2 regions of the Undibacterium sp. Di27W genome follow, and region 2 is predicted to be linked to the other one. Evidence: predicted binding sites of a transcription regulator. Region 2 holds the regulator's gene; the other holds the start of a gene.
What was found. Region 2 encodes FliA, which starts transcription of late flagellar genes. Its sites were predicted from a motif close to CTAAAGTTTNNNNNNNNNNNGCCGNTA; they were not measured.
Positions count from the first base shown of each region.

Region 1: the regulator FliA is predicted to act here: its motif matches at 6,181-6,207, upstream of motA (flagellar motor stator protein MotA).

Region 1 covers NZ_JBMPOS010000001.1:756,649-767,654, reverse strand. The annotation lists gene ACO0LF_RS03425 (methyl-accepting chemotaxis protein) at 1-617, opposite strand, end outside; gene ACO0LF_RS03420 (chemotaxis protein CheW) at 698-1,207, opposite strand; gene cheA (chemotaxis protein CheA) at 1,243-3,276, opposite strand; gene ACO0LF_RS03410 (response regulator) at 3,327-3,692, opposite strand; gene ACO0LF_RS03405 (chemotaxis protein) at 3,744-4,292, opposite strand; gene motB (flagellar motor protein MotB) at 4,346-5,269, opposite strand; gene motA (flagellar motor stator protein MotA) at 5,287-6,147, opposite strand; gene ACO0LF_RS03390 (SAM-dependent methyltransferase) at 6,266-7,072, opposite strand; gene flhC (flagellar transcriptional regulator FlhC) at 7,088-7,642, opposite strand; gene flhD (flagellar transcriptional regulator FlhD) at 7,682-7,999, opposite strand; gene dnaQ (DNA polymerase III subunit epsilon) at 8,536-9,243, opposite strand; gene tilS (tRNA lysidine(34) synthetase TilS) at 9,277-10,668, opposite strand; gene ACO0LF_RS03365 (acetyl-CoA carboxylase carboxyltransferase subunit alpha) at 10,665-11,006, opposite strand, start outside.
Region 2 covers NZ_JBMPOS010000005.1:310,328-321,333, reverse strand. The annotation lists gene flhB (flagellar biosynthesis protein FlhB) at 251-1,402, shown strand; gene flhA (flagellar biosynthesis protein FlhA) at 1,399-3,489, shown strand; gene flhF (flagellar biosynthesis protein FlhF) at 3,486-4,808, shown strand; gene ACO0LF_RS13035 (MinD/ParA family ATP-binding protein) at 4,801-5,631, shown strand; gene ACO0LF_RS13030 (RNA polymerase sigma factor FliA) at 5,638-6,369, shown strand; gene ACO0LF_RS13025 (flagellar motor protein) at 6,351-7,091, shown strand; gene motD (flagellar motor protein MotD) at 7,109-7,954, shown strand; gene ACO0LF_RS13015 (flagella synthesis protein FlgN) at 8,093-8,581, opposite strand; gene flgM (flagellar biosynthesis anti-sigma factor FlgM) at 8,583-8,888, opposite strand; gene flgA (flagellar basal body P-ring formation chaperone FlgA) at 9,017-9,733, opposite strand; gene flgB (flagellar basal body rod protein FlgB) at 9,917-10,321, shown strand; gene flgC (flagellar basal body rod protein FlgC) at 10,351-10,755, shown strand; gene ACO0LF_RS12990 (flagellar hook assembly protein FlgD) at 10,775-11,006, shown strand, end outside.

The sequences.
Region 1 (11,006 bases), on a different contig from region 2:
AATAATGCACCTACAGCCAGAGCAGACAGCAGAATGACATATAACCACATCGTCAGCTTGGCACCTGCAGCGGCAAAAGTTTCAAAAACCTGCTTGGAAGCAACTTCCTGCAAATCAACTAATTTATTCATCTCCTGTATTGATTTAACACTCAGAGGGTCAATCACAGTGGCGATAATTTTTGCTGCACCTTCACCATTAAAAGCCAGGGCCTGGCCTACTGCATCTTTTAATGGTTTATCAATATCCTTATCCAATTTGGCGATATCGCCCAATATTTTCTTTTCTTCTTCATTCAAACCAAGAGAAGCAATCTTTTCTTTGGCTTCTTCATATTTCTTCTTTTGCAGCTTGACCTTACCCTCTTCCTTTTGCATTTCACCTACATCAGACTGTATGCCTATATTGCGCATGGCGATACCACCTTCAAACAAGGCGCTCTTCATATTATTGGCCAACACCTGTTTTTGGGCAGCCAGATTCAAACCATTTACCATGGCCTGACGATTATTACCACTGAGTGCATTGACAAACAAAATAACGCCTATCAGGCCAGCTAAAATAAGTGCGAAGCCGACTCCCAAACGGGTGCCAATTTTAAAGTTTCTTAGATTCATAGCGTCTCCTATTTATTTTTTTGCCTACTACTCTATCTACACTTTTTCAAAGCTGAATGACCAAAACAGTAGTCACATGATCAAGCGGCTGCCTCTACCAGTCCCATTTCAGGGCTAGACATCAATTTATCGATGTCTACCAAAATCAACATGCGGTCATCTAGTGTGCCCAAGCCTATCAAGAAATCGGTACTGAAGGTCGTTCCCATTTCTGGAGCTGGTCTGACCTGTTCAGGCAGCAAAGTCGTGACATCGGATACGCTATCGACAACCATACCGACGATGCGCCCTTCAATATTCAAAATAATGACCACCGTAAATTGGTCATAAGTAGGTGCTCCCAAATTAAATTTGATGCGCATATCCACCACGGGAACGATGATCCCGCGCAAATTGATAACGCCCTTCAAAAACTCTGGTGCATTGGCAATCCGCGTTACAGCTTCATAGCCACGTATTTCCTGAACCTTGAGAATATCGATACCGTACTCTTCGTTACCCAAGGTAAAAGCAAGGAATTCATGCCCAGCAATATCTGATTTAGCTCCATCGTTGGAGCCATGATCACCAGCCTGTGAAATTTGCGTCATTTCTTTTTCCTCGTCTTAAATTTCTAATTCAATCTTCATCGCGCAGTGCGCAAAACGGCAGCGACATCCAAAATAAGTGCAACACCACCATCACCCAGGATAGTTGCTCCTGAGATGCCAGGGACTTTCTTATAGTTTGATTCTATATTTTTTACCACCACTTGTTGCTGACCAACCAGATCATCAACAAATAATGCGGCTTTTTTCCCATCCACTTCCACAATCACAACGATGCCATCAGATGGATCTGTATATTTGGGCGGAATATCGAAATATTCATACAAGGGTACCAGCGGCAGGTATTCATCGCGCACCTTTACCACTCTGCCCTTGCCACTGATTTCCTTTATATCTGCCTTGGCTGGCTGTAGAGACTCCATGACGAAGCCCAGAGGTAAAATATAAATCTCATTACCAAACTTGATCGACATGCCATCCAGGATCGCCAGCGTCAAAGGCAAGGATATCGTAATCGTCGTACCATAACCCTTGGCTGAGCGGATGTCGACGACGCCGCCCATGGCAGCGATATTGCGCTTGACCACATCCATACCAACACCGCGACCAGACACATCAGTCACCGTTTCGGCAGTTGAAAATCCAGGTGCAAAGATCAGGAGCCAGACTTCACTATCACTCATTGCATCAGAAACGGTCAGGCCATTCTGCCTTGCCTTGGCCAGGATTTTATCCCTATGCAGGCCACCGCCATCGTCACTGACTTCAATCACAATATTACCGCCCTGATGTACCGCAGACAGGGACAATTTACCTGTTTCACTTTTGCCTGTCTGCGCTCTGGTAGCTGGCATTTCTATGCCATGATCTATACTATTTCTCACCAGATGCGTCAGTGGATCGACAATACGTTCAATCAAGCCCTTATCCAGCTCTGTCGAAGCGCCATAAGTGACGAATTCAACTTTCTTGCCCAGTTTGGTCGCCAAATCCCTGACCATGCGTGGAAAACGCGAAAAAACATAATCCATGGGCATCATGCGTATGGACATGACAGCTTCTTGCAAATCACGGGTATTTCTGGTCAGGTGTGCCACGCTGCTCAGCAGACGTTCATTGGCAATCGGATCCAAGTCTTGAGTACGCTGCTCCAACATGGCCTGAGTAATGACCAATTCACCAATCAAATTGATCAGTTGATCTACTTTTTCTATGCCGACCCGTATGGTAGAGGATTCCTGGGAAGCAGTAGGCTTCTCCACTTTTTTCTCGGCAAGCGGCGCTGCCTTTTCTGGAATAACAATGTCCGCCACTTTTTCAGAAGCGGTTTCTGACTTGTTTTCCTCAGGCGGAAACATGGCGTCCAGGGGTTCAAAGAAACCATAACCCAGGTCATCGTCGCTAGGCTGCGCTTTACTGGCGGGTAAGTTGGCGATTTGCTCTTCTGTTATTTTCAGTGTGTCAGGATTCAGAATAAAAGAACAAATCGAAATAATGTCATCTTTGCTTTCATTCGTCCGCAAAGCCAGGACTACATTGCTGCCATTATTATCCAGTCTGGATATGGAGCCGAGCAATCCCAGCTCCGACATGATCGCAGCGGCGTCTGATTCAGAAACATCGGGCAATTCAATTTTGAAAGCCGTTTTATAGACTACATCTGCATCATCAAATTCTGGACTGCGGCTGGCAAAACTGGCCGTGGGAGCAGCAATGGGCACTGCATCCTGCGACAGTGATTGCAGCAACATCCTGACATCAGCAACTGCATCCTGATCTACAGGCGTACCTAACTTATGCCCGTCAAGCTGCATCTTCAAAATATCTTTAGCGATGAGGAAAGCATCTACATGCTCTGCAGTCAGCGCCATTTCACCCTTGCGTATCTTATCAAGCAGTGACTCCAGTATATGAGTCACTTCCGTCATATCTGTCAGGCCAAAGGTCGACGCGCCCCCCTTGATGGAGTGAGCGGCACGAAAAATGGCATTCAAATCCTCAGGATCTGGTGAAGAGATATCGACGGCAAGTAACAATTTTTCCTTCTCGGCAAGAAGCTCTTCCGCCTCGTCGAAAAAAACCTGGAAAAACTGACTCATGTCAATCGTCATTATTAAACTCCGTGATTTACATTTGTTTGCCCAGACTTCAGGCCATTAATTCAGCCAATCACTTTTTTCACTACTTCAGTCAGTTTTTGCGGATCAAAAGGCTTCACCAGCCAGCCATTGGCGCCAGCAGCCCGACCTTTTGCCTTCATATCGTCGCTAGATTCGGTTGTCAGCATCAAGATAGGCACTCGAGCATATGAGGGCAATCCACGTAGAGACTTGATCAGCGTCAGGCCGTCCATGCGTGGCATATTTTGATCGGTCAATACCAGATCAACGACCTGATTGCGTGCTTTTTCCAGTCCATCCTGGCCATCAACTGCTTCAATCACCTGATATCCTGCGGCTTTCAAACTGAATGCCACCATCTGCCTCAAGGAGCCAGAATCATCCACAGCTAAAATTGTCTTGGCCATAATTACTCCGTTATACGAATTGTAGGCAGCTTCTGCAAACCACCACTTGATTTAAAATAACTCGATGTCACCACTATCCAGATGCTTCTGATGCACAGCTTTATGTAACAAATTTTTCAGGTCCGCACTTTGCTTCTCCAGACGGACGGTAGTCTCACGCAACAAGGCCGTCAACTCATCTGATTCACCGTCGTGCTCAATATCATTGCCTACCACTCCCAAAGTCCCCAAGACTTCCCGCAAACCTTCGCATCGCTGCAGGGTTCTTGAAATCAACTGACTGGTCAAATCCTGAAATTGCAAGCTGGTCACGGCTGAACTGATATGCCTGGCAATATCTTCCTGTATTACCTTGAGACGCAATACGCTTTCATCAGAAACACCACCGGAACTAACGATTAAATTGATTTCTTCCTGCTCACTCGAAATGGCTGCATGCAGGGCCATAAAGCTGACTCCCAGCTTTTCTATTGCCTCGCCCAAGAGTATGGTTGTTTGCGCAAGGTCGGTCTCAACCTCCAGCAAATGTGCATTTCCATGATCAGACACACCTGATAAAAGTTGCTTAACCTGAGAACCCAACAGTTTCTTTTTGGACATCTTAAGCATCCTATCTATGCATTTTGACTTAATGATGCTACGTCTTGCTACCGTCAAGGCTTGACTGAAATTTCCGCACTTGAGTCAGACTGATTTGCAACTTCAATAGAGCCACCATCCTGCGACGCAGATTCCTCCGCTTTTTTATTCATGACGATGATGCTGATCCTGCGATTGATGGGATTCAAGGGATCCTGCTTATCAAACAATACAGAAGAAGATAGACCAACTACGCGCAAAACCTTGGTTTCATCCATACCACCATAAATCAATTCTCGTCTGGAAGCATTGGCACGGTCAGCCGACAATTCCCAATTGCTATAACCGCGCTCTCCACTACCGTAGGGTGAAGCATCGGTATGGCCTGACAAACTGATGCGATTCGGCACATCATTCAAAGCCTTACCTATCTCATGCAAAATTTCTCTGGTATAGGGCTGCAAATCTGCCTTGGCCGAGGCAAACATAGGGCGATTTTGCTCATCGACCATTTGAATACGCAAACCATCTGTGGTGATATCCAGCAACAACTGTTTCTTATACTGCTTCAAGGTTGGGTTAGACTCTATCGCTGCCTCAATCTTGGTCTTCAGGCCCTTCAAGCGTTCTGCTTCGACTTTTGCCAGGGCTGCTTCAGCCGCTTGCAAATTGTAGGTTTTTTTCTGAGCATCTATCTCACCCTTGCGATTTTGCCCCTCACGTGCGCTGAGGTCCTTACCACCGCCCTTGATAACACTGGAACTATCACCACTACCGTCACCACCCGCCATTGCCACCTTCAACGGGGTTTGAAAATATTCGGCGATACCATTCAAATTACCCTTGGCAGTCGAACCCAGCAACCACATCAACAAGAAAAACGCCATCATTGCAGTCACAAAATCGGCATAAGCGATCTTCCAGGCACCACCATGATGGCCACCAGCCACCTTCTTGATGCGCTTGACGATAATCGGTCTTAGTTCTTCGCTTGCCATCACCAATCCAGTTTTTATTATTTAGATTTAGATTGCTTAATATGTTCTTCCAACTCTGAGAACGTAGGCCTCTCGGTTGAATACAATACCTTGCGGCCAAACTCCACCGCCAAAGCCGGTGCATAACCATTCAAACTGGCCAGCAAGGTCACCTTGATACATTGAAATGTTTTGGACGATTCATCAAGTTGCTGCTCCATCAAACCCGCCAGAGGGCCAACAAAACCGTAGGCCAGCAAAATACCAAGGAAAGTACCCACCAGCGCATGCGCAATCAAAATCCCCAATTCAGAAGGTGGAATACCTACTGACTCCATGGTGTGCACCACCCCCATCACGGCAGCCACAATACCAAAGGCTGGCAAGCCATCACCCAGTTTGGCAATAAAATGGGCGGGCACGGCACCTTCGTGGTGATGTGTCTCCAGCTCATTGTCCATTAAATTCTCGATTTGAAAGGCATCCATATTTCCCGACACCATCAGACGTAAATAATCCCCTATAAACTCCATCATATGATGATCGTGGACAATTGCAGGATATTTACTAAAAAGCGGGCTTTCTTCAGGCTTTTCAATATCGCCCTCGATAGACATCAAGCCTTCTTTGCGCACCTTGGTCAGGACGTCGAACAGCATGGTCATGAGCTCCATATACAATGACTTTGTATATTTGGAACCTTTCAGCACGCTAGGAAGCGCCTTCATTGTCGACTTCAAGGTTTTAGCATTGTTACCAACCAGAGAAGCACCAAGTGCGGCGCCACCTATCATCAACAATTCCAGGGGCTGAAACAATACCGCCAAATGCCCGCCGGACATGACGAAGCCACCAAAGACTGAGCCCAACACGACGATATAGCCGACGATAACTAACACGAGCTTTTACTCCTTAGAGAGGATTTTTTATAATATCGACTACACTACCTCAGACCTGAAACATTCACCAGAAATGGAAGGTTAAATATTGCTTCAGGAATACATTTCACTATGATCATTATATGCGCCAGATATACAGATCGGGGTCATTCAGATTGCTTTTTATAATTAAATCCGCTTCGACACCGGGCACTTTAAATTCATAACTCATGAAAATCGCACCTGGCCTCATTTCAGATCTGACCTTTTCCCACAGTCCTGGCATAGCCACCGGAGACAGGTAAGCAAAAACCACATCAAAATCAGCAAAATCCAACTCCAAATAATCTTTTAAGTAAAACCGCAGCTTCTTACTTAATACCGCAGCCCTGAGCCAACTTACCAGCCAGGGGATGGGCGCCACCTCAACGCCAAAGAATGATTGTTCAGGTCGCATTTTTGCCAGGCTGATAGATACCCCTCCAAAACCACTGCCGATATCAATAAAGCGCAAATCATTGCGAGCAGGTAGTTGCTCAAGAATACACGGCAACAAACTGGATTTGGAAGGAAAATATGGGACTTGGGTGCGGTAAGTTGACCAAAACAACAATACCAACAATAAAAAGATGGACAAACTGAAACCCGGGTGCAACTGGAATACCAGAGAGGCGACAACCGCAAAAGGGAAAGTAAATTGTATTAGCCACCACCACCAACTCATGCCCAGCAAGAAACTGAGAGTTGCAGCGATGCCCGCATGGACAGCAAGCAGGAAATAGGGAGAGAGTAAGCTACCGAACTGCCACCTGTCGGCGGCATATAGCAAATAAGAAAGGACAAAAGCGAGTAACTGTAAGCTAAGCGCGAGAAATACTGGCGAAGAAAAAACTCCGTTAGCCGGGAGGAGCTTGCCTTTGCGGGTTTTTGACGCTACTACCTCCAAGGCTCCTCCTGAATTTTAAGCCACCATCTCCAACGCGGCCTCCGCATCTTTTGCTTTTTTTGTTTTACCTGCCCGTGATGGGACGTGGCATAAACCACAAGCATAATCATCATGCAAATCCAGGCTATGCGCAACAAATTGCCCGCTGCATTTGCAACATTTTGCAAAACTGAGCATTTTACCCTCAAAGAAGCGCACCAGAGTCCAAGCCCTTGTCAGTGACAATACGGGCTCATCCCCAATTGGCACCGGCACCTGCTCAAGATACAGACGATATGCCTTGATGATGGCCTCAATACCCTCCACGCCAGCATGTTCACGCAAATATTTATGGATATTCATGAACAGGGAAGAATGAATATTTGGCTGCCAGGTAATAAACCAGTCCGTAGAAAAAGGCAGCATGCCTTTTGGCGGCGATACACCCTTCAATTCCTTGTAGATCTTCAGCAGGCGCTCACGCGACAAGGAAGTCTCGGATTCCAGCAATTGCAACCTGGCGCCCAGATTGACCAATTCAATTGCCAATTGAATTTCGTGTGCTTCGTTTACTACGCTTTTGCTTGCCATGATTATTCCCCATCCACCTTGATTGAAATGCTCGACAAATTAATGAATTTCTTCGACTGGTTGACCAGCCATCAAAATCGCAGCATGGGAATGCGCAAGAGCACGTTCCTTGTTGTAATTTGTCAACATACACAAAATGGAACTATCTTCGAAGCGGAAGCGCGCCAACATCATATTGGAGCCAGCCAATTTCAAAATTTGGGCATTATTCAGACCCTCAATCAGGTCAGCAATTTCTTTACCAATACCCAAACGGAAAATAGCGGTCGCTTTATCAGCGCGAATCATTTGTTGTGCCAACATCAAATAACTCAAATTGGCATCCCGAATCTCGGCCATCATATCGTTCTGCGTCATTTTCTCACCCTCCAGTTTGTTATCAGTGGCATGTTTGCATTGCCAGTGAGATACATTGTGCAGGCTGGTGAAAAGCCGCTGTATAAGCGAGATTCCGTATTTAAACCAAGAATAAAACGAAGGCATGCCGTAGGAAAATATCCTACAGGCACAATTAGATATCTACAAAATAAGATTTCGTAGAAAACAGATTTTTATTTTTTCGGATCAGCAAAATTAGCCAATTCAAAAAACATCAATAAAAACAATAACTTAAGCAAAAGAAGGACTTTTACTTCATCGTCTCATAATCATTAACGGCAGCACTTTAGAAAACTTTAGGGAATATTTAAAAATATTTTCGATTTATTTTCATACCCATCTAACGGCAACAAATTGTGAAAACTTTAGGGTTGAGATCAAAAAAAACTCAAAAAAAATCACCCGTTTGCAACAGGTGATCCTTTTTGAGTCTTCTAAATTACTACTAAAGCAATTAATTATTATGTTTATTGCATCTCATGAATTTCCAAAAACACAATATTTACCATTATTTCCTACACCGTCGTGCGCCAAATACATTTATCTTTGATTTGTTTATCCAAGCCGGACAACAATGCTTCATGCTCATCCATCTCTTCAGCTGTTGCCATTAAAACTGCAATTTCTCCAACCGGCATATCAAACGCAACGACTTCCTGCACTTTAGGCGCGTCATCCTCTTCAATGTCGATCTCAAAGCTATTTTGTCCACGCGACATTGCCAGAAAAACATCTGCCAGCAATTCAGCATCCAGCAAAGCGCCATGCAATTTGCGGTGCGAGTTTGAAATTTCATAGCGGGTACAAAGTGCATCCAGTGAGTTTCGCTTTCCAGGATGCAATTCCTTTGCCTGGACCAGTGTATCTACAATACTGGGGCAATATTCAGTCAGCGCTGACAAATTCAGGCGCGCAAGCTCAGCATTCAGGAAACCAACGTCAAAGGGTGCATTATGGATAATGATTTCCGCATCCTTAACATAGGCGCAGAATTCCTCGGCTACTTCGGCAAACTTGGGCTTATCACTTAAGAACTCAGTAGTTAAGCCGTGGACTGCCAGCGCACCCTCTTCTGAATCACGCTCAGGATTAATGTAGCGATGAAAGTTATTGCCAGTCAGTTTACGGTTAATTAATTCTACACAACCAATTTCTATGATGCGGTCACCATTGCGCGCATTCAAACCTGTGGTTTCGGTATCGAGGACTAGCTGTCTACGCATATTTAATATTCCTATAAGACGATAATGCCTAATTTAATCAAAAACCCAGCGTAGGGAAATGCAAGAGCCAGGTTTGTCCTGGCAAAACCGGCTCTGCATGCCAACGCCTGCAGCAAATAACAAATCCTTACCGATAGAAACATAAGGCAAGCGCTCGCGCTGCCAGAAAGGTATCTTCAGGGATTGATAATGCCCCTTCATATCGCGGGTAGAACGATTTTCAGCCAACTTCAATCGCTCCCCTCCCCGGCGCAGATGCAAGACTAGTGTCTGTGATTGTAGCCATGACGCATCGAGACCATGTTCACTCTGGTCAAAATACAGGCTACCAGCGAATTCTGGGAAATGGATACTATCCTGCCCTTGCCATGCAAATTCCTGCAAGCAATTTTCTTCTGCGATCTCCGCTTTTTGTGCGGACAGGTAGACGACGTTTTGATAGCGATGTATGGCAATGGTGTCATGCTGAACAGTAATTCGAGCATCTTCACGGCCATCAAACAGCTGACTTTGCATTTCTTTCAGTCGTGAGGTCGTCGGCATGCGCACACCAGCCCTGGCAAACCAGTAACGGAACAAATTATCTCTACGCGCAGGACTCAGTGTACGCATGGCAGCAATTGCCAGCCCTGTCTCATGCGAGCAGCTATTGAAATCCTGTTCAGCAACTTCCAGCAGCAAATCTTGCGCCGCCTGAAAATGTGTGGCAGAACGGGCGATACGTTCTGAGTAACCCGGCGACAAACCCTCAAGTATTGGCATGACACTATGACGTAGCGCATTGCGCAGATAGCGTTGATCAGTATTTGACTCGTCCTCTATATAGCGCAAGCCCTGCTGGCGTGCATAGGCTTCCAGTGTTGTCCGCTTTTCTGACAATAATGGCCGTCCCAGCATGACTTTGTCATGACCAAACAAATTGGGGGCACGATGGCAAACATCCATACCAGACATGCCAGCTACGCCGCTACCGCGGAGTAATTGCAGTAACAGGGTTTCGGCCTGGTCATCCTGATGATGGGCAGTCAGTATTAACGGGGTGCCAGCATCTTCCGACATCCGCCCCAATGCCTGGTAGCGCCCCTTGCGTGCAGACGCCTCCACGCCATCACCGCTATCACGGGCAACGTGAATACGTTCAGCATGAAAATGAATGCCACTGGCGACGCAAATAGCCTGGCAATGAACTAACCAGTCATCAGCGTGAGGACTTAAGCCGTGATGTATATGAAAAGCATGCAGTGAAATTTGGGCGCGGCGGCAGTATTTGACCGCCAGATCAAGTAAAACCGTGGAATCCAAACCGCCGCTAAAGCCTACTGCGAGGCCATTTTGCAAATTGCTGTCACAGAAATCCGCAATAATGGCATCGAGTTTTTTTGAGAATTTTTGCTCAAGACTGGAGCAATGTTGATCTGACCTCATTCAGCAAGTTTCGTTTCCTTAAACTTACCATAGCTGAGTAATTTTTCATGACGGGCAGCCAGCAAGTCCTTGGTTTTTACGCCCTGAAATTGACGCAGGGTATCTGCCAGTGCACGTTTGACCAAAGCACACATCTGCTTGGGATCCCTATGAGCACCACCCAGAGGTTCATTGATGATCTTGTCGATCAAACCCATGGCTTTCAGTCTATGGGCAGTCAAACCCAGCGCTTCTGCTGCATCGGATGCACGGTCAGAAGTCTTCCACAGGATGGAGGCGCAACCTTCTGGTGAAATCACGGAGTAAGTTGCGTATTGCAACATCAATACCGCGTCGCC
Region 2 (11,006 bases):
TTGAAGGCTAGTCAGCATTGCCTTGTCGTTTTATGCGCAAGCCAGGCTTGGCTTGTTTAGTTGGTATTTTTGCACCTGCAAAGTCCGGTATTTACTTCTCCTTGCCCCTTTTCCCATTCCTTACCAAGAGGAAGGGGGTATTTCCTCCCTTATTCCACGCATCTTGTGCTTCTGTCATAGCCAATAATTACACCTGTACATTTGCGTAATCAAAGCAGTGATTGCTTTGTGGAAATAACAGGAGTCGGCAATGGCCGAAGATAGCGATCTCGAAAGAACCGAACCGGCCTCGCCCAAGCGCCTTGAACAAGCGCGGGAAGAGGGCGATGTTCCACGTTCGCGCGAACTATCTACCTGCACCATCTTGCTGGCAGCGGGTGGGGCTCTGTGGGGCATGGGTGACGGACTGGTGCGCCAGCTCAACCATGCCCTGGTTGCCGGGCTGTCGCTGGAACGAGCGATCATCTACGACAATGAATTGCTGTTCTCAAAAATAGCCGCCAGTTTATGGGAAGTGTTGATGGCTTTTGCCCCTATCGCCGGGCTCTTGCTGGTGGTGGCGCTGGGCTCGCCTTTGCTGATTGGTGGCTGGCTATTCAGTGCCAAAGCGCTGACGCCGAATTTCTCGCGCATGAATCCTATATCCGGCCTGGGCAACATGATTTCTACCCGCGCAGGCGTGGAATTGATCAAGGCCATTATTAAAACCATCCTGGTGGGTACGGTAGCCTGGATAGTCATTATGGGGCAAAAGAATGCCATCTTTGCCTTGCCGCTGGAGTCGCTGAAATCTGGCCCGGCTCACGTTGGTCACATGATGGGCGTATGTTTTCTGGCCATCGTTGGTTCACTGGCAGTGATAGCCGCCGTCGACGCCCCTTACCAGATGTGGCAATACGCTGAAAAACTGAAGATGACGCATCAGGAAGTGGTGCAGGAATCCAAAGAAGCGAATGGTAATCCGCAAATCAAGGCAAAAATTCGTGCCCAGCAGCGTGAAATGGCACGTCGCCGCATGATGTCTGAAATCCCGACCGCCGATGTTGTCGTCACCAACCCGACCCACTTTGCCGTTGCCTTGAAATACACCGAAGGTGGCAATGGCGCACCTAAAGTGGTTGCCAAGGGTGCAGATGCTGTCGCTGCCAAGATACGTGAATTGGCGAAAGAACATAAAGTCCCCTTGCTCGAAGCTCCGCCACTGGCACGCGCGCTGTATAAGCATAGCGAGCTTGGTGATGAAATACCGGAAGCACTGTATGCCGCCGTGGCAGAAGTACTTGCCTATGTCTATCAGCTGCGTAGCTACAGCAAGGCAGGCGGTAATAAACCTGTAGTGCCAAATGACTTACCTGTACCACCAGAACTTGATCCAAATAATCCTGCAGGAGCACAAGCATGAATAGCCTTACCTTACCTGCCTGGATGAATGGCCTCAACGGCAGGGCGCTGGCGGCTCCTTTCCTCATCATCCTGATGCTGGCGATGATGATATTGCCCTTGCCAGCATTTATTCTGGATGTATTTTTCAGTTTCAATATCGCGATTGCGATTATCGTCTTGCTGACCAGTTTGTACACCATCAAGCCGCTGGATTTCATGGTGTTTCCAACTGTGCTGCTGGTCAGTACCATGCTGCGGCTGTCCTTGAACGTGGCCTCTACGCGCGTGGTCTTGACTGAGGGCCACACTGGCCCGGACGCTGCCGGTAAAGTGATTGAAGCCTTCGGCCATTTTTTGATTGGTGGTAATTACACCGTTGGTATCGTGGTCTTCGTGATTTTGACCATCATTAACTTTACCGTCGTCACCAAGGGTGCAGGCCGTATTGCCGAGGTGGGTGCACGTTTTGCCCTGGATGCGATGCCAGGCAAGCAAATGGCGATTGATGCCGATTTGAATGCAGGTCTGATTGCAGAGCAGGAAGCACGCCGTCGTCGTACCGAAGTCGCACAAGAAGCTGAATTCTATGGTGCCATGGACGGTGCCAGTAAATATGTACGTGGTGATGCAGTGGCGGGCATCATGGTGACCGTCATCAATATTGTCGGTGGCCTGGTAGTGGGTATGGTCCAGCATGATCTGGATTTTGCTACGGCCCTGAAAAACTATACGCTGCTGGCGATTGGTGATGGCCTGGTTGCGCAAATTCCTTCCCTGATTATCTCTACCGCAGCCGGTGTCGTGGTTTCGCGCGTCGCCAGCGATCAGGATATCAGCGGGCAGTTGATAGGGCAGTTGTTCGCCAAGCCCCAGGTCATGCTGATTACCGGCGGTATCATCGGCGGCATGGGCTTGATACCTGGCATGCCACATATTGCTTTTATCTTGCTGGCAGCGGTGCTTTGTGGTGGTGGCTATATGCTGACCAAGCGCAATGAGACAGCACCTGCCGCGGATGCCAAAGTGGAAACAGCACCTACTGCGGCTCCCCAGGAAATGGAAGAGGCAACCTGGCAAGACATTTTGCCTGTCGATACCCTGGGCCTGGAAGTCGGTTATCGCCTGATCCCGCTGGTGGATAAAAACCAGGGTGGTGAGCTCTTGCGCCGCATTAAAGGCATACGTAAAAAGTTTGCCCAGGAAGTTGGTTTCCTCTCGCCTCCCGTGCATATTCGCGACAATCTGGAATTGAAACCCTCGGCGTATCGGATTACGTTGAAAGGGGTGGAGGTCGGTGCTGGTGAAGCCTTGAGTGGGCAGTATCTGGCGATCAATCCTGGCATGGTCACGGGTAATCTGCCTGGTGCCGTGACCAATGATCCGGCTTTTGGCTTGCCAGCAGTATGGATAGAGGCGGCCATACGTGAGCAGGCACAAGCCATGGGCTACACCGTGGTGGACTCCGGTACCGTCATTGCTACCCATCTGAATCATCTGATCACCAGCCATGCTGCTGAATTGCTGGGCCGCCAGGAAGTGCAACTGCTCATGGATCACCTGGCCAAAGACATGCCAAAAATGGTGGAAGAACTGGTGCCAAAATCCATGCCCTTGTCGACGCTGCAGAAAGTCTTGCAGAACCTGCTCGTTGAGGGCGTGCATATCCGTGATATGCGCACCATCATAGAAACCTTGTCTGAACAAGCCATGCATACCCAGGATGCCAATGAGTTGACGGCGCAAGTCAGGATAGCCCTGGGCCGTGCCATCGTGCAGCAAATCTACCCAACCGGCAATGAGATGACGGTCATGACACTGGACAACCGCCTTGAACGCTTATTGATGCAGGCGCTGCAAACCAGTGGTGCAGATGGTTCAGGCATAGAGCCTGGGCTGGCTGACACCCTGGCCAGCCAAACCCAGGCTGCCGCTGAACATCAGGAACAAATGGGTTTGACACCTGTATTGCTGGTGCCAGCACCACTACGCGCCTTACTGTCGCGTTTCTTGCGCCGTAATTTACCGCAGTTGAAAGTCTTGTCACACGCAGAAGTACCCGAAACAAAAACAATTAGAGTCACCAGTCTGGTCGGAGGTCAATCATGAACGTCAGAAAATTTACCGCGAATACTTCTCGCGAAGCTTTGCGCATGTTGCGTGATGCTTTGGGGGCAGATGCCGTGATCCTGTCGAATCGCAATGTGGGCGGCAAGGTGGAGATTCTGGCGATGGCAGATGAAGCCATCAGTGCCATCGCACCAGATCATGGTGAACAGGCCTCTGTGCCTGAAGTGCCTCGCTTTGCACCACGTTTTCAAACTGAACAGTCCAGCTCTTTGCACAGGCCAGTGGAAAGAGCGCTGGAACGTCCTATCGACGTGCCAGTCTTCAAGCCACAAAAAAGCGCCAGCGTTTTCGGCAGCGAGATTGAAGCTCCAGTGAGCGCCAATGAGCTCAATGATGTCATGTCTGAAATTCGCTCCATGCGCAGCATGCTGGAATCGCAATTGGCAGAAATCTCCTGGACCCAGACTCAGAAACGCCATCCGCAAAAAGCAGAAATCCTGCGAGAATTGCTGGCCACCGGCTTTAGCGCCAGCCTGTCTCGCTATCTGGTCGAAAAACTGCCAGAAGCAGACAAGCCTGAAGATGGCCTGGAATGGATCAAGAATGTCCTGGTCCGCAATCTGTCGACCATTAATAATGAAAATGAAATGCTGGAAAAGGGAGGGGTGTATGCCCTGGTTGGTCCTACCGGCGTTGGCAAAACCACGACCACTGCAAAGCTGGCTGCGCGTTGCGTCATGCGTCATGGCCCATCCAAGCTGGCACTGATCACGACTGATGGCTATCGTATCGGCGGTTTTGAACAATTGCGTATCTACGGCAAAATCCTGGGCGTGATGGTGCATGCCGTCAAGGATGAGGCAGACTTGCGCATTGCCTTGTCCGAGCTCAAGAACAAACATACAGTATTGATCGATACTGTCGGTGTTAGCCAGCGCGATAAGATGGTCACCGAGCAGGTGGCAATGTTGTCTGGAACAGACACTCCGGTAAAACGTTTGTTATGCCTGAATGCGACATCGACGGGTGAAACTTTGAGCGAAGTGGTGCGTGCCTATCAGGGTAATGGACTGGCTGGTTGTATTTTTACCAAGCTCGATGAAGCAGCCACCATAGGTGGCGCACTTGATATTGCGATACGCCAAAAGCTCATGGTGTACTACGTGGCCAGTGGCCAGCGTGTGCCCGAAGATCTGCATATTGCCAACAAATTATATTTGATAGACCGTGCCTTCAAACTCAAGCGTGAGACGGCGGCTTTCCGCTATCTGGATGAAGAATTGCCACTGCTAATGGCGGGTGCTGCATCAGTTGCCAAGGTGGCTGGACGTAGAGGTCAGGAGGTGTCCCTTGGCTAGTTTTGATCAGGCAGAAGGCCTGCGCCGCATGCTGGCAGGACCAAAACCAAGAGTGTTTACTTTTTTATCCGCATTGAGAGAAGATGAGAAAAGTGGCATGCTGGTCAATCTTGGCGTGTCACTGGCACGCCAGGGTAGCCAGGTCCTGATGGTCGATGCGCGTGCCTCAGAAAACAGTATAGGTGCATGGTTGAATGCCCGGCATGATCAGACCTTATTGGATGTAGCGAGACAACAGCGTACAATGAAGGAAGCCGTCAAATTGGTAGCTTCTGGCTTGTCGGTGACGATGCTGGCCAGGCACGCCTGGTTGCCATCAGAAAGTGCGCGCCAGTTGTCCAGGGTTTTTGACACCGTGGCCAATAGTGCAGACCTGGTTATTGTTGATAGCGATATCAATCGTGACGACACTTTTCCACTGGCGACGCTGGATGACAGTGAGCTGGTGATACAGGTGTCGGCAGATCCCGACATGATCAAGGCAGCATATGGATTGATCAAACGGGTCAGCAACAGAGTGGGCAGGCGTGGTTATGGTATCTTGGTCTCAGGAGCATCGGACAAAGAGGCAAGATTGATTTATACAAATATGGCGCAGGCAGCCAGCCGGTATCTGGCGGTGCCATTGCATTATGTTGGTAATGTGCCGGAAGATGAACATGTAAGAAAGGCGGCGCATTTGGGACGTTCTGTGATTGATGCTTTCCCCAAGGCGCTTGCTTCATTGGCATTTTCACGGCTGGCCGAGCAGTTGGCAAAGACTGCGCGTTCCACATTATGTGTAGAAGGAGTACCTGAGCTGGGTGTCGGTCTTGGAATTTAATTAAAAATGTACACCGCTAGCGGAAAATCAGATAAAAACTTCCTTTTGAGGGAGCATGCGCCCCTGGTCAAGCGTCTTGCTTACCAGTTGAAGGCGCGCCTGCCTCCCAGCGTGGAGGTCGATGATCTCGTGCAGGCCGGTATGATAGGCCTGCTGGACGCCGTTAACCGTTACGAAGATACCCATGGCGCACAATTTGAAACCTATGCGGTGCAACGCATACGGGGTGCCATGCTGGATGAATTGCGTAGCAGTGACTGGTTGCCGCGGGGCGTGCGCCAGAATATGCGCAAGATAGAAAATGCCATGAATGTGTTGCAGCAAAAGCTGGGGCGGCCACCTCTGGAAACCGAGGTCGCCAAGTCACTCAAGCTGAGCCTGGAAGAATACCAGGACTTGCTGACGGACAGTGGCGGGCATCAACTCGTGTATTACGAAGACTTTCATGATTCCGATACCAAGGAACATTTTCTCGATCACTATTGCTCAGACTTGTCTGGCGACCCTTTGCAGGATTTGCTCAATGACGATTTCCGGGATGCCGTCATCGGTGCGATAGACAGCTTGCCCGAGCGAGAGAAATTGCTCATGGGTTTGTACTATGAGCAAGAGCTGAATCTGAAAGAAATTGGTGCCGTCATGGGCGTGTCTGAATCACGCATATCACAATTACATAGTCAGGCAGTCGCCAGGCTCAGGGCTTACTTAAGGGAGAAGGCGTGGACTGGGCTAGCATAGTTGGATTAATACTGGTGGTATTTGGCATCCTGTCCGGTCAATTGATTGAAGGAGGGCGCTTGTCATCGCTGGTGCAGCCAGCCGCATTTGTGATTGTCTTTGTTGGCACCCTGGGGGCAGTATTGCTGCAAAGTCGCCTCAATACGTTCAGGCGTGGTGTGCGCATGTTGCGCTGGGTAGTTTCGGAGCCGCCTGACAGCAGCAAAAAGAATGTTGAAGATGCCCTGATCTGGAGTGTGGTGGCACGACGCGAGGGCTTTCTTAGCCTGGAACGCTATATGAATGCCTCTTCCGATCCTTTCATCGGCAAGGGCTTGCGTCTGGTCATCGATGGCATAGACCCTATACGCTTGAAGGACATACTGGATGTCGATATATCTCTGTATGAAATGGAACAGCGCCAGGCCGCCAAGATCTGGGAAGCAGCGGGGGGCTATTCCCCCACCATAGGGATACTTGGTGCCGTCCTGGGTTTGATCCATGTGATGGAAAACCTCAGCGATCCTTCCAAACTGGGTGGCGGTATTGCGGTTGCCTTTGTTGCGACTATCTATGGCGTGGGCATGGCGAACTTACTGTTCTTGCCTGTCAGTAATAAACTCAAGGAAATCATAGGTCGTGAAGTGACACGTCGCGAAATGCTGTCTGATATCTTTTATAGCATCGCCCTCGGCGATAGCCCACGCGTGGTGGAAGAAAGACTGACCAATCACCGGAATTGAAGATATAAAAACTATCTATGGCGAGAAAAAAATACCATGAAGAGCCGGACAACCATGAGCGATGGCTGGTTTCTTATGCGGATTTTATTACTTTGCTGTTTGCCTTCTTTGTTGTCATGTATGCCATTTCCTCGCTAAATGAGGGTAAATACCGGGTGTTGTCGAATTCACTGACCGGGGCTTTTGGCAAGGTCATGACCATCAATCCCAAGCCGGTGGATGCGCCAAATGAACAAGTAATCAAACTTGATCCTCTGCCTTTGGTCAAGAATCGCAGCAGCGAGGGCTTGCGCAAGGAGCGTGCGCAAATGACCACCATGGCCAAGGATATCCTGACCGTACTTGAACCGCTGGTCAGGGAAGGTAAGGTCAGGGTGACCCAGACCAGTCGTGGCATTACAATAGAAATCAATGCCAGCCTCTTGTTTGCGCCGGGTGATGCGCGCTTGAATATTGATTCCATACAGGCACTAAGAGCGATTGCAGGCGTACTTAAAATCGATACCCATGCTATACAGGTAGAAGGATATACGGATAACCTGCCCATCAATAATCCCATCTTCCCTTCAAACTGGGAATTATCTGCGGTACGTGCCAGCACGGTGGCGCGTCTGCTGACCGAGAATGGCGTGGATGAAAACCGGGTAACCGCGGTGGGGCAGGGGGCAAAACTGCCAGTGAGTGACAATGACACGCCTGAAGGGCGAGCCAGAAACCGGCGCGTGTCGGTGACTATATTGGCAGTGTTGCCTGAACCTGTAGTGGAAGTGCCGATTGCACCTGCTGCCGCGGCAACATCATTGCCTGCGCCTGCTGCCCGGCCCGTAGTGACACCGGCACCCGATACCTCGCCAGATCCCTAGTGATAAAGAACTTGTTGGCGACGATCTTGAATGCGAGCGGGATCAAGGTTCATGTGTAATTCTTCAAGCGCCGACGCTCGCTACAGATCTGGGAAAATTGGGCTGGTCGAGAGACTTAATTGACCGCTTTGATGAGGCTTAAGTGGCAATATACCCCTTGCCTGGCACACTTTTGACAGTGGATTGGCCGTTCGGGCCATACATGGACCCGGCCTGATTGGTATTTTGCTGCAACAAGTTCAAAGTCGCCTGGTTTAGCGACAATCTGCGATTGATCAATAAGCCATTGGCACGATTGTCTTCTTTGGCTTGCGAGCTTAGTTGTAACAGCGCATCCCAATGCTGGGCGCTATTTTGCATATCTGCTGCTTGCAAATAGGCCTGCATGCCGTCGATATCGGCTTTGTAGCCTAATTCTTGCAAATAGGCATTGCGCTTTTTTTCAAGTTCCGTTATCTGGACTACAAGTTGTCCCTTGCTCTGGGTAAAATCATTGAGCTGGATCACGTCGCTTTCTATCAATGCGGCTTGCTCTTTTTTGAGCAAATCGGCAAGCGAAGACATCATGCTGACTTCTTCTTGCAGGCATAGTTCGATGGCGGTGTGTCCGGAACTTCTTGTGTTCATGTTAGCGTTTTCTGGCGTTGAGCAAATCTTTAACTGTTTCCAGAAGCCCATCAGCGACTTTTTCCGAGTTCACTTGAAAGCGCCCCTCGGAAATGGCCAGCTTGATTGCTTCCACCTTCTTCGTCTCAAACACGGCACTGCCAGCTTGCGTATTCTGCAAGGCTTGCAATTGTGTGGACAGAGTCGAAATCTGTACTTTCGAAGAATTCGCTGCGGGTACCGCGTTTTCCGCGGGTTTTTCCGTGCGAGCCTGTTGCGGGCTTACTGGTAGCCCCGCAGTCTTATTCAATGCGTCATCAATTTTCACAGCGATACCCTCTAGTGTGGGACTTACAAACATCTACATCCAGTTTATCGGCCGTGTAATTTTAAACTTTAACCTTACTGTAAAAAAATATTGCATCTGCTTAATGCCGTCAGCTTAAAACCTTGCTATTAGTAAACTATTTCTATGATGCCACCGTTTTTTGCGATGCCACTGACAGTCTGTCCCGAATTGGTTTTTGCCTTGGCAATTTGACCATCTGCTGCATTATTGAGCGCAATAGCATCAGTTGCTACCTGGAAACCAGGGCCGGAACTGATGACCCGCACGGATTGGCCTTGTTGCACCACGGCAGGGCTTTTCAAGGCATCCATGCGCATGACACTGCCAGACGGGATGGAAACCTGCATGCTTTTACCAATGGCCTGTTCTGGTGCAGTAATGACACCTGCAGGTAATTTTGAGATATCACCCTTGATCTTGCTCAAGTCAGCCAGACTGATAACTTGTCCCTGCACCAATGCATTTGCTGCAACATAATAATCAGCCGTGACTTGTACATTGGCTTGCAGATAGACCAGCCAGGGGGCGGGTGATGTGCAACGTATCGCCAGGGTGACCTTACCCCATGGTTTGCTTCCCGGCAACATATAAGGGCTGGGATTGTCGCAAGCCTGCAAATTGAGCCGTTTATCCACTTCACCCACAGTGACCTGGACTTCGCCGCTTTGACCCGATGCCTGGGTGGTCAAAAAATCCAGTGCTATCTGGCGTAACTGAGCTGGGTCCTGCGCTGTACCCACGACAGCGGCCTGGTTATAGCCTGTCGTGCCTGTCAGGCACAGGGTAATCAGTAACTTGCTGAGTTTTCTTGCGGCTTTCATCATGTTTCCTGATGGGTTTGTACTTCACTCCATTCTAGGATTCGCCAGCTTTTTTGAAAGCGTGAATAAGCGGGTATTTCCCTTTCTGCTTGCCTGATCAAACTTGTGCCTCGGCGAATATGATGCAAGGTATAGAAAACCCTTGAGTGCCTGATGGGCCAGGGCCTGGCGGCGGAGGAGATAAAGATGGTTGGCAAATTAGACGAATTTTTCCGGTTTCATGAGGCTGCATTGTCAGTTCGGGGGCAACGCCAGCAATTGCTGGCATCGAATATTGCCAATGCAGATACGCCAAATTACAAGGCCAAGGATATCAATTTTTCCAGTGCCCTGAGCAATGCTCTGGGGCAGAACCTGAATCAGTCGCCCACCACCTTGAATAAAACGTCCAGCCAGCACATCGATACTCCAGGTACGGTGGCTGGTGTAGCTGCGCAGTACCGGCCGACAGTGCAGGGCAGTATCGATGGAAATACCGTGGATATGGATGTGGAGCGTAATCAGTTTACGGATAATGCCCTGCGTTATGAGGCCAGCCTGACTTTGATCAATATGCAGATCAAGGGCATGTTGGCGGCGATACAGGGATAAATACTGAATTAAGCATAGGGATAATCATCATGTCGCTCTTTAATGTCTTCAATGTTGCCGGTTCAGCAATGAGTGCGCAGTCGCAGCGCTTGAACGTGGTAACCAGTAACCTGGCGAATGCCGATAGCGTCACCAGTTCAGACGGGACACCCTACAAGGCCAAGCAAGTGGTTTTCAGCGCCGTACCTGTTGCTGGCACCGCTGCTACTGCTGTGAAGGTAAATGAGGTTGTAGAAGATAGCGCACCACCTAAACTGATGTATGACCCCAAGCACCCGATGGCGGATGAAAAAGGCTATGTCGCCATGCCAAATGTGAATGTGGTGGAAGAAATGGTGAATATGATTTCAGCTTCTCGCTCTTACCAAAACAATGTCGAAGTCATGAATGCAGCAAAAACCATGTTGTTGAAAACCTTGACTTTAGGGCAATAATATTTTCTAGAAGGAAAAGATGATGGCTACCAGCAGCGTACAAAGTAATACTGTCGACCCAGCCTTGCTGGCGACCATGAATGCCAGTAAAACCGCGACATCCTCAACAGCGGATGCGCAAAATCGTTTCATGACCTTGCTGGTAACCCAGCTCAAGAATCAGGATCCTTTGAACCCTATGGATAACGCCCAGGTAACCAGTCAGATGGCGCAGTTATCGACGGTATCAGGTATAGACAAACTCAATGCCA